Regions from separate parts of the Micromonospora sp. WMMD1274 genome, predicted to be linked through region 2. Evidence: riboswitches for the same ligand, from Rfam matches in the RefSeq annotation. Region 2 holds a riboswitch; the other holds the start of a gene.
The links. Region 2 has a riboswitch for cobalamin ahead of ACN27D_RS01630 ((2Fe-2S) ferredoxin domain-containing protein). Riboswitches for the same ligand answer to the same signal wherever they lie in the genome.
Positions count from the first base shown of each region.

Region 1: it holds a riboswitch for cobalamin, as region 2 does, so the genes downstream of both, ACN27D_RS29150 (ribonucleoside-diphosphate reductase subunit alpha) here and ACN27D_RS01630 ((2Fe-2S) ferredoxin domain-containing protein) in region 2, are expected to answer to the same signal.

Region 1 is NZ_JBMHMG010000001.1:6,183,772-6,187,171, reverse strand. Features, by position in the region: gene ACN27D_RS29155 (PrsW family intramembrane metalloprotease) at 6-851, opposite strand; cobalamin riboswitch at 971-1,186, shown strand; gene ACN27D_RS29150 (ribonucleoside-diphosphate reductase subunit alpha) at 1,301-3,400, shown strand, end outside.
Region 2 is NZ_JBMHMG010000001.1:439,257-442,656, reverse strand. Features, by position in the region: gene ACN27D_RS01645 (precorrin-2 C(20)-methyltransferase) at 1-153, opposite strand, end outside; gene ACN27D_RS01640 (precorrin-8X methylmutase) at 150-815, opposite strand; gene ACN27D_RS01635 (sulfite reductase subunit beta) at 812-1,690, opposite strand; cobalamin riboswitch at 1,738-1,919, shown strand; gene ACN27D_RS01630 ((2Fe-2S) ferredoxin domain-containing protein) at 2,043-2,687, shown strand; gene cobN (cobaltochelatase subunit CobN) at 2,684-3,400, shown strand, end outside.

The sequences.
Region 1 (3,400 bases), 5.7 Mb from region 2:
CGGCATCAGAAGTGCTCCGACCCCGCCACCTCGGCGAACTGGCGATGATCATGAGGCCGGTCCCGGTTCGACGCCGGCGGCGTCCCGGACGCCGGCGGACGCTCGCGGTCCAGGTGCAGGCGCAGCAGCACCCAGCCCAGTGACACGCCGCCGATGAACACGTACGCGGGCTGGGTGCCGAACGTGTCCCAGCAGGTGTGCAGCGTGACGGCGGCGGCGAAGGTGAGCAGGAACGCCGCCAGTCTGCGGCCGCCGGGCGCGGCGGCGAACGTGAACAGCGCGGCGGCGGTCAGCCCGGTCCACGCCAGGTGCGCGGCGGGCGCGGTGAGACCGCGTACCAGCAGCGTCCGCTCGACCGCGCCGAGGTTGCCCTCCGACCCGACGAACGCGGCGAACGCGTGGCCCATGGTCTCCAGCGCGGCGAACCCGGCGCCGGAGGCCACGCCGATCACCAGCCCCTGCGCCGGGGACGGGTGCCGCCGCCACAGCAGCAGAATGCCGGCCGGCACGATCAGCTTGGCGGTCTCCTCGGCCAGGCCGACGAGCGCCATCGGCAGGACGCCGAGGCGGTGCAGGGTGCCGTACTCCAGCCAGCCGGCGGCGACCACGCCGATCACACCGCCGAGGAGCGCGGCGACGCCGACGACGGAGCCGGGGACCGGGCGGCGGGCCGGCCGCCCCTGGGCGAAGGCCAGGAACGTGGCGGGTGCGACGGACGCGCCGAGCACGATCAGCGCCGGTACGAACGTGACGGTCCCGGTGCCGGCGAGTGTCTCCAGCACCAGCAGGTGGAGCCCGACGCCGACGAGCAGGACCGCCACCCACGCCCAGCGGCGCCCGGTATTCCCCATACCGCCGAGTATCGCGCCCGCCGGGCCGCGCCCGAATCGGGGGTGGGCACTGTGGACGGTGAGATCATTCCGACACGCCGACACGACATCTGGTGTTGCACGCAAGCCCTCACCGCCATATATGGTGGTGCCGCAGCTGGTTCGGCCGAGCCCTTCGGGGCGGGCCGAGGCAAGAGGGAACCCGGTGGAAGTCCGGGACTGCCCCGCAGCGGTGAGTGGGAACGACAGCCGTCAACAGCACTGGGCCACCGGCCTGGGAAGCGACGGCCGGTAGGCGACCGGCGACCCCGGTCGGGCCCGCGAGTCCGAAGACCTGCCAGCGCGCCGTGCGCCTCCGGCGTACGGCGGTCGGAGGTCGCGCGGGACGACCGACGCCAGCAGCCGGGCCGGCCGTGCCGCGCCCGTTGGCGTCTCCCGCCGTCTCCAGACGGTGACAGCGAGGAGAGGTCATGACTGTCGTACAGGAGAGTCCCCCGTCCGGGACCGCCGGGTCCGAGGCCCGCCGCCCGGCGATGCGGGTACGCAAGCGGGACGGCGACACCGAGCCGGTGGACGTCAACAAGATCGTCCGGGCGGTCGAGCGCTGGGTCGCCGACCTGGACGAGGTGGACCCGCTGCGGGTGGCCACCAAGACGATAAGCGGGCTCTACGACGGGGCGACCACCGCCGAGCTGGACCGGTTGTCGATCCAGACCGCGGCGGAGCTGATCGGCGAGGAGCCGCAGTACTCGAAGCTGGCGGCGCGGCTGCTCGCCGCGTACGTGGACAAGGAGGTCCGCGGCCAGGGCGTGGCGAGCTTCAGCCAGTCGATCGCGTACGCGCACGGGCTGGGCCTGATCGGCGACGAGACGGCCGCGTTCGTGGCCCGGCACGCCCGCAAGCTCGACGACGCCGTGGACCCGGACGGCGACCTGCGGTTCGAGTACTTCGGACTGCGCACGGTGGCCGACCGCTACCTGCTGCGGCACCCCCAGACCCGGCTGGTGGTGGAGACGCCGCAGTACTGGCTGCTGCGGGTGGCCTGCGGGCTGTCCCGCACCCCCGGCGAGGCGGTCGGGTTCTACCGGCTGATGTCCAGTCTGGCCTACCTGCCCAGCTCCCCCACGCTGTTCAACTCCGGCACCCGGCACACCCAGATGTCGTCGTGCTTCCTGGTCGACTCGCCGCGCGACGAGCTGGACTCGATCTACGAGCGGTACCACCAGGTGGCGAAGCTGTCGAAGTTCTCCGGCGGCATCGGCATCGCCTGGTCGCGGGTGCGCGGCCGGGGCGCGCTGATCCGGGGCACCAACGGCCGATCCAACGGCATCGTGCCGTTCCTCAAGACGCTCGACGCCGGGGTGGCCGCGGTCAACCAGGGCGGCCGGCGCAAAGGCGCGGCCTGCGTCTACCTGGAGCCGTGGCACCCGGACGTGGAGGAGTTCCTGGAGCTGCGGGACAACACCGGCGAGGAGTCGCGGCGTACGCACAACCTCAACCTGGCCAACTGGATCCCGGACGAGTTCATGCGCCGGGTCGAGGCCGACGGCGAGTGGTCGCTGGTCGACCCGTCGGACGCCCCGGAGCTGCCCGACCTGTACGGCGAGGCGTTCGACGCCGCGTACCGGGCGGCCGAGAAGAACGCGGTCCGCACGGTGCGGGCCCGGGACCTGTACGGGCGGATGATGCGCACGCTCGCGCAGACCGGAAACGGCTGGATGACGTTCAAGGACGCCGCGAACCGGCTGTCCAACCAGACCGGTGAGCCGGGCAACGTGATCCACCTGTCCAACCTGTGCACGGAGATCCTGGAGGTGAACGACGACACCGAGACCGCCGTGTGCAACCTCGGCTCGGTGAACCTCGGCGCCCACGTCACCGCCGACGGGGTGGACTGGGAGCGGCTGCGCGCCACCGTGCGTACGGCGGTGGTCTTCCTCGACCGGGTGATCGACATCAACTATTACCCGGCCGAGCAGGCGGCGGCGTCGAACCCGCGCTGGCGGCCGGTCGGGCTCGGGTTGATGGGGTTGCAGGACGCGTTCTTCACGCTGCGCCTGCCGTTCGACTCGGCCCAGGCCCGGGAGCTGTCCACCCGCGTGCAGGAGGAGATCCTGCTGACCGCGCTGGAGACCTCCGCCGGGCTGGCCGAGCAGTTCGGCCCGCATCCGGCGTACCCGCAGACCCGGGCCGCCAAGGGTGACCTGCACCCGGACCTGTGGGGCGCGGAGCCGGCGCAGACGCAGCGGTGGGCGGCGCTGCGCGAGCGGATCGCCGCGCACGGGCTGCGCAACTCGCTGCTGGTGGCGATCGCGCCGACCGCCACCATCGCGTCCATCGCCGGGTGCTACGAGTGCGTCGAGCCGCAGGTGTCCAACCTGTTCAAGCGCGAGACCATGTCCGGGGAGTTCCTCCAGGTCAACACGTACCTGGTGCGGGAGCTGAAGGCGCGCGGGCTGTGGACGCCGCAGGTCCGCGACCGGATCAAGCGGGCCGAGGGCTCGGTGCAGGACATCACCGAGCTGCCCGCGCCGGTGCGGGAGCTGTTCCGCACCGCCTGGGAGCTGCCG
Region 2 (3,400 bases):
CAGACCAGCCGCGATCCGCCGGGCGTTGGAGCTCTTGCCGACGCCTTGGTGGTAGGCCACCACGTCCGCCGCGCCGATGATCCGGGCGGCCTTGAGCGTGATCAGTTCGGGATCGCCGGGGCCGACGCCGACGCCGTAGAGGACGCCACTCATTCCTGCTCCTGTGCGAGGGCGTTGAGGGCCGAGGCGGCCATCGCCGAGCCGCCGCGGCGGCCGGTGACGACGAGGTATGGCACGTCGAGGTTCGGGTCGTCGCCGGCAAGGTCGATCAGCGCCTGCTTGGCCTCAGCGGCCCCGATGAAGCCGACCGGGGTGCCGATGACCGCCGCCGGCCGCGGTGCGCCGTCGCGCAGCATCTCCAGCAGGTGGAACAGCGCGGTTGGCGCGTTGCCGAACGCGACGACGGCGCCTTGGAGGTGTTCGGCCCACAGCGAGACGGCGGCGGCCGAGCGCGTGGTCGACCAGCCCTGGGCGAGGCCGGGGACGCGCGGGTCGCGCAGCAGGCAGCGGACCTCGTTGTCGCGCGGCAGTCGGGCCCGGGTCACGCCCGCGGCGACCATGTGGGCATCGGTGAGGATCGGGGCGCCCGACCGCAGCGCCGAGCGGGCCGTGGCGACCAGCGCCGGGTGGATGACCAGGTCGCGAGCCAGGTCGGTCTGCCCGCACGCGTGGATCATCCGGACCGCGACCTTCTCCGCGTTGACCGGGATGCCCGACAGGTCGGCCTCGGCGCGGATGGTCGCGAACGAGTCGACGTAGATCTGCGCGCCGTCGGTCACGTAATCGTAGCGGCGTGTCGGTGGGGCGAGGGTCATGCTTTCTCCAGGTCGGGCACGATCAGTGTGCGCCACGGTGTGACGACGACGTGCGGGGCGCCCCAGGCGGCAATCTCGTTCACCAGGCGCCGGTCCAGGCCGCTGCCGGGCACGGCGAGGTGCAGCGCGTGGCGCCCGTCGTCCTGAGTGATCCTGCCAAGGGCCGGCGGGCCGGTGGCCACCCGGGTGCCGGGGAGGGCCTCGATGCGGTTGCCCAGCAGGGTTTCGCCGCCTCCTGGCAGCTCGTCAACGTGCCACGGGGACCCCCGCTGCGTTCCGGCGGCCTCGACGAAACGAGCGGCGAGCCTCGTCAGGGCCGGCGCGGCCCGGTCGAGGGTCACCACATCGCCCCAGGCCGAGCGGCTGGCGCGGATCTGGGCACGGTCGGCGTCGACGGCGACCAGGCCGAGGTCGAGGTCGCGTCCAGCGACGTCGCCGCGCCCGTCGTCGAGGACGAACAGGAATCGGCCGGGCAGCCCGGCGAGACCGGCCTCGGCGCACACCAGTTCATCCAGTCGGCGCACGACCGGCCGCAGGTCGGCCCGTCCACCGGCCCGTCCGGTCAGCGGCGAGACCATGATGTTGCGCACCCGCTCGTGGGACGGCATTGGGAGCAGACCCGTGGCCATCACCGCGCCAACGACCGGGTCGGGCAGAAACTCGCCGTCGTGGTCAAAGCCCCGCAGCTGGAGGTTGGCGCGGCTGGTCAGACGTATCGCACCGTCGCCGTGCTGCTCGGCCACGTTTGATAGAGCGACGAGCGCGCCGGTGGGAAGGGTACCCCCCGGCAACCGTACGCGGATCAGTGCGCCGTCCTCGGCAATCCACGGACGCAGCAGGCCGGGACACCGGTCACGTCGGGTGCGTGGGGTCATGGTGCCATGGTGCCAGGATCCGGCGGTTCCCTGCCCGACGGCTGGGCTGCTACGGTCCTCTCGCCAGTCGAACTCAGCGATGAGCCAGGGAACCCGGTGCGAATCCGGGACTGACGCGCAGCGGTGTGGGTGACGGGCGGAACACGATGCCACTGGACCAACCGGTCTGGGAAGGCGCTCCGTCCGGACGATCCCGAGTCCGAAGACCTGCTGGCCCTCACGGCACCCGCCGTCTGGTCTGACCGGGCTTCGCGAAACAGCCCCCGACCTCGTAAGGGGAACACGTGCGCGCACCTTCAGCCGCCGTCGAGCGGTACAACCTCACCGACCGTGCGACGGGGCAGCGGCAGCCGTGAGCGTGCTCGTCCATGTTGCGACGCTGCTGCAGGACGCCGCCCGCACCGACCAGTTGCACCGGCGGGCGCAAGCCGCCGGTGCTCAGCTGGCCTTTCTGCAAGGCGGTGAACCGACGCTGACCCACCTGCTCAATCGACTGCACGCTGACGGCGTCCGCGCCATCCAGCTGGAGGCGGTGAGCACAGATGAGCGTGCGTATGCGCGATCCTGGATCGGGCGGGTCGCCGGCCACTGGCGTCGACAGCAGGTTGACCCGCCGCTGATCGAACTCGGCGGGCGCACCATCACTGGCGGCGAGGCGCCGCTCTCGTCACCGGCCTGGGAGAGGCCGCCGCGGTACCGACATCACTTGTTGGTCTGTCGTGGCCCGCGGTGCAGCGCCCATGGGGCGGACAAGACGTACTCAGAGATCCTCCGCTGTCTCGTGGCGGCGGGCCTCACCGATGCCGACGTCCTCATGGCGCAGACCGGTTGCCTGTTCCCGTGCAACCACGGGCCGGTGGTCGTGGTGCATCCCGACGGCACCTGGTACGGCCCGGTGGGCCCCGACAGCGCCGAGCGGCTGGTTCGCCAGCACCTAGGTGCTGGCCTGCCCGTCCACGACCTGCGCATGCCTACGCCCATGGAAGGAGAAGCATGACCCGTATCGCTCTGATGTCGACCTCGGACACCGACCTGCTCTCGGCACGTGCCAGCGCCGCGGGCTACTCCTGGCTGAACCCCGCCCGGGCCAGCGACGAGCGCCGCGACGCGCTCGTCGCCGACGCGGATCTCGTCGTGCTGCGTGTGCTCGGATCACCCGAGGACGTTCGCGACCTCACCGCGCTAGTCCACGCGTCCGGCCGTCCCTGCGTGGTGCTCGGCGGTGAACGTACGCCCAACGCCGCCCTGATGGAACTGTCGACAGCTCCGATCGGGGTGTGCGCCGAAGCTCACCGTTACCTCGCCGAAGGCGGCCCGGAGAACCTGCGGCAGCTGCACGCCTTCCTATCCGACACCGTGCTGCTGACCGGCGAGGGCTTCGATCCCCCGGCAGTGCTGCCCGAGTGGGGGGTATCCCGTAAGGCGGCCGGCGACCGGCCGCGCGTCGGCATCGTGTACTACCGGGCCCATGAGGTGAGCGGCAACCACAGCTTCGCCCGCGACCTGGCCGATGCGGTCGACGCCACCGGTAAGGCCACCGGCGTCCCCATCTTCGTATCGTCGCTGCGCGCGGCCCCCGACGACCTGTTCGACGAACTCGCCACCCTCGACGCGATCATCGTCACCGTGCTCGCGGCCGGAGGCTCCAAACCTGCCGCGGTCGGCGCCGGCGGGGACGACGAGTCGTGGGACGTCGAACGGCTCCGGACA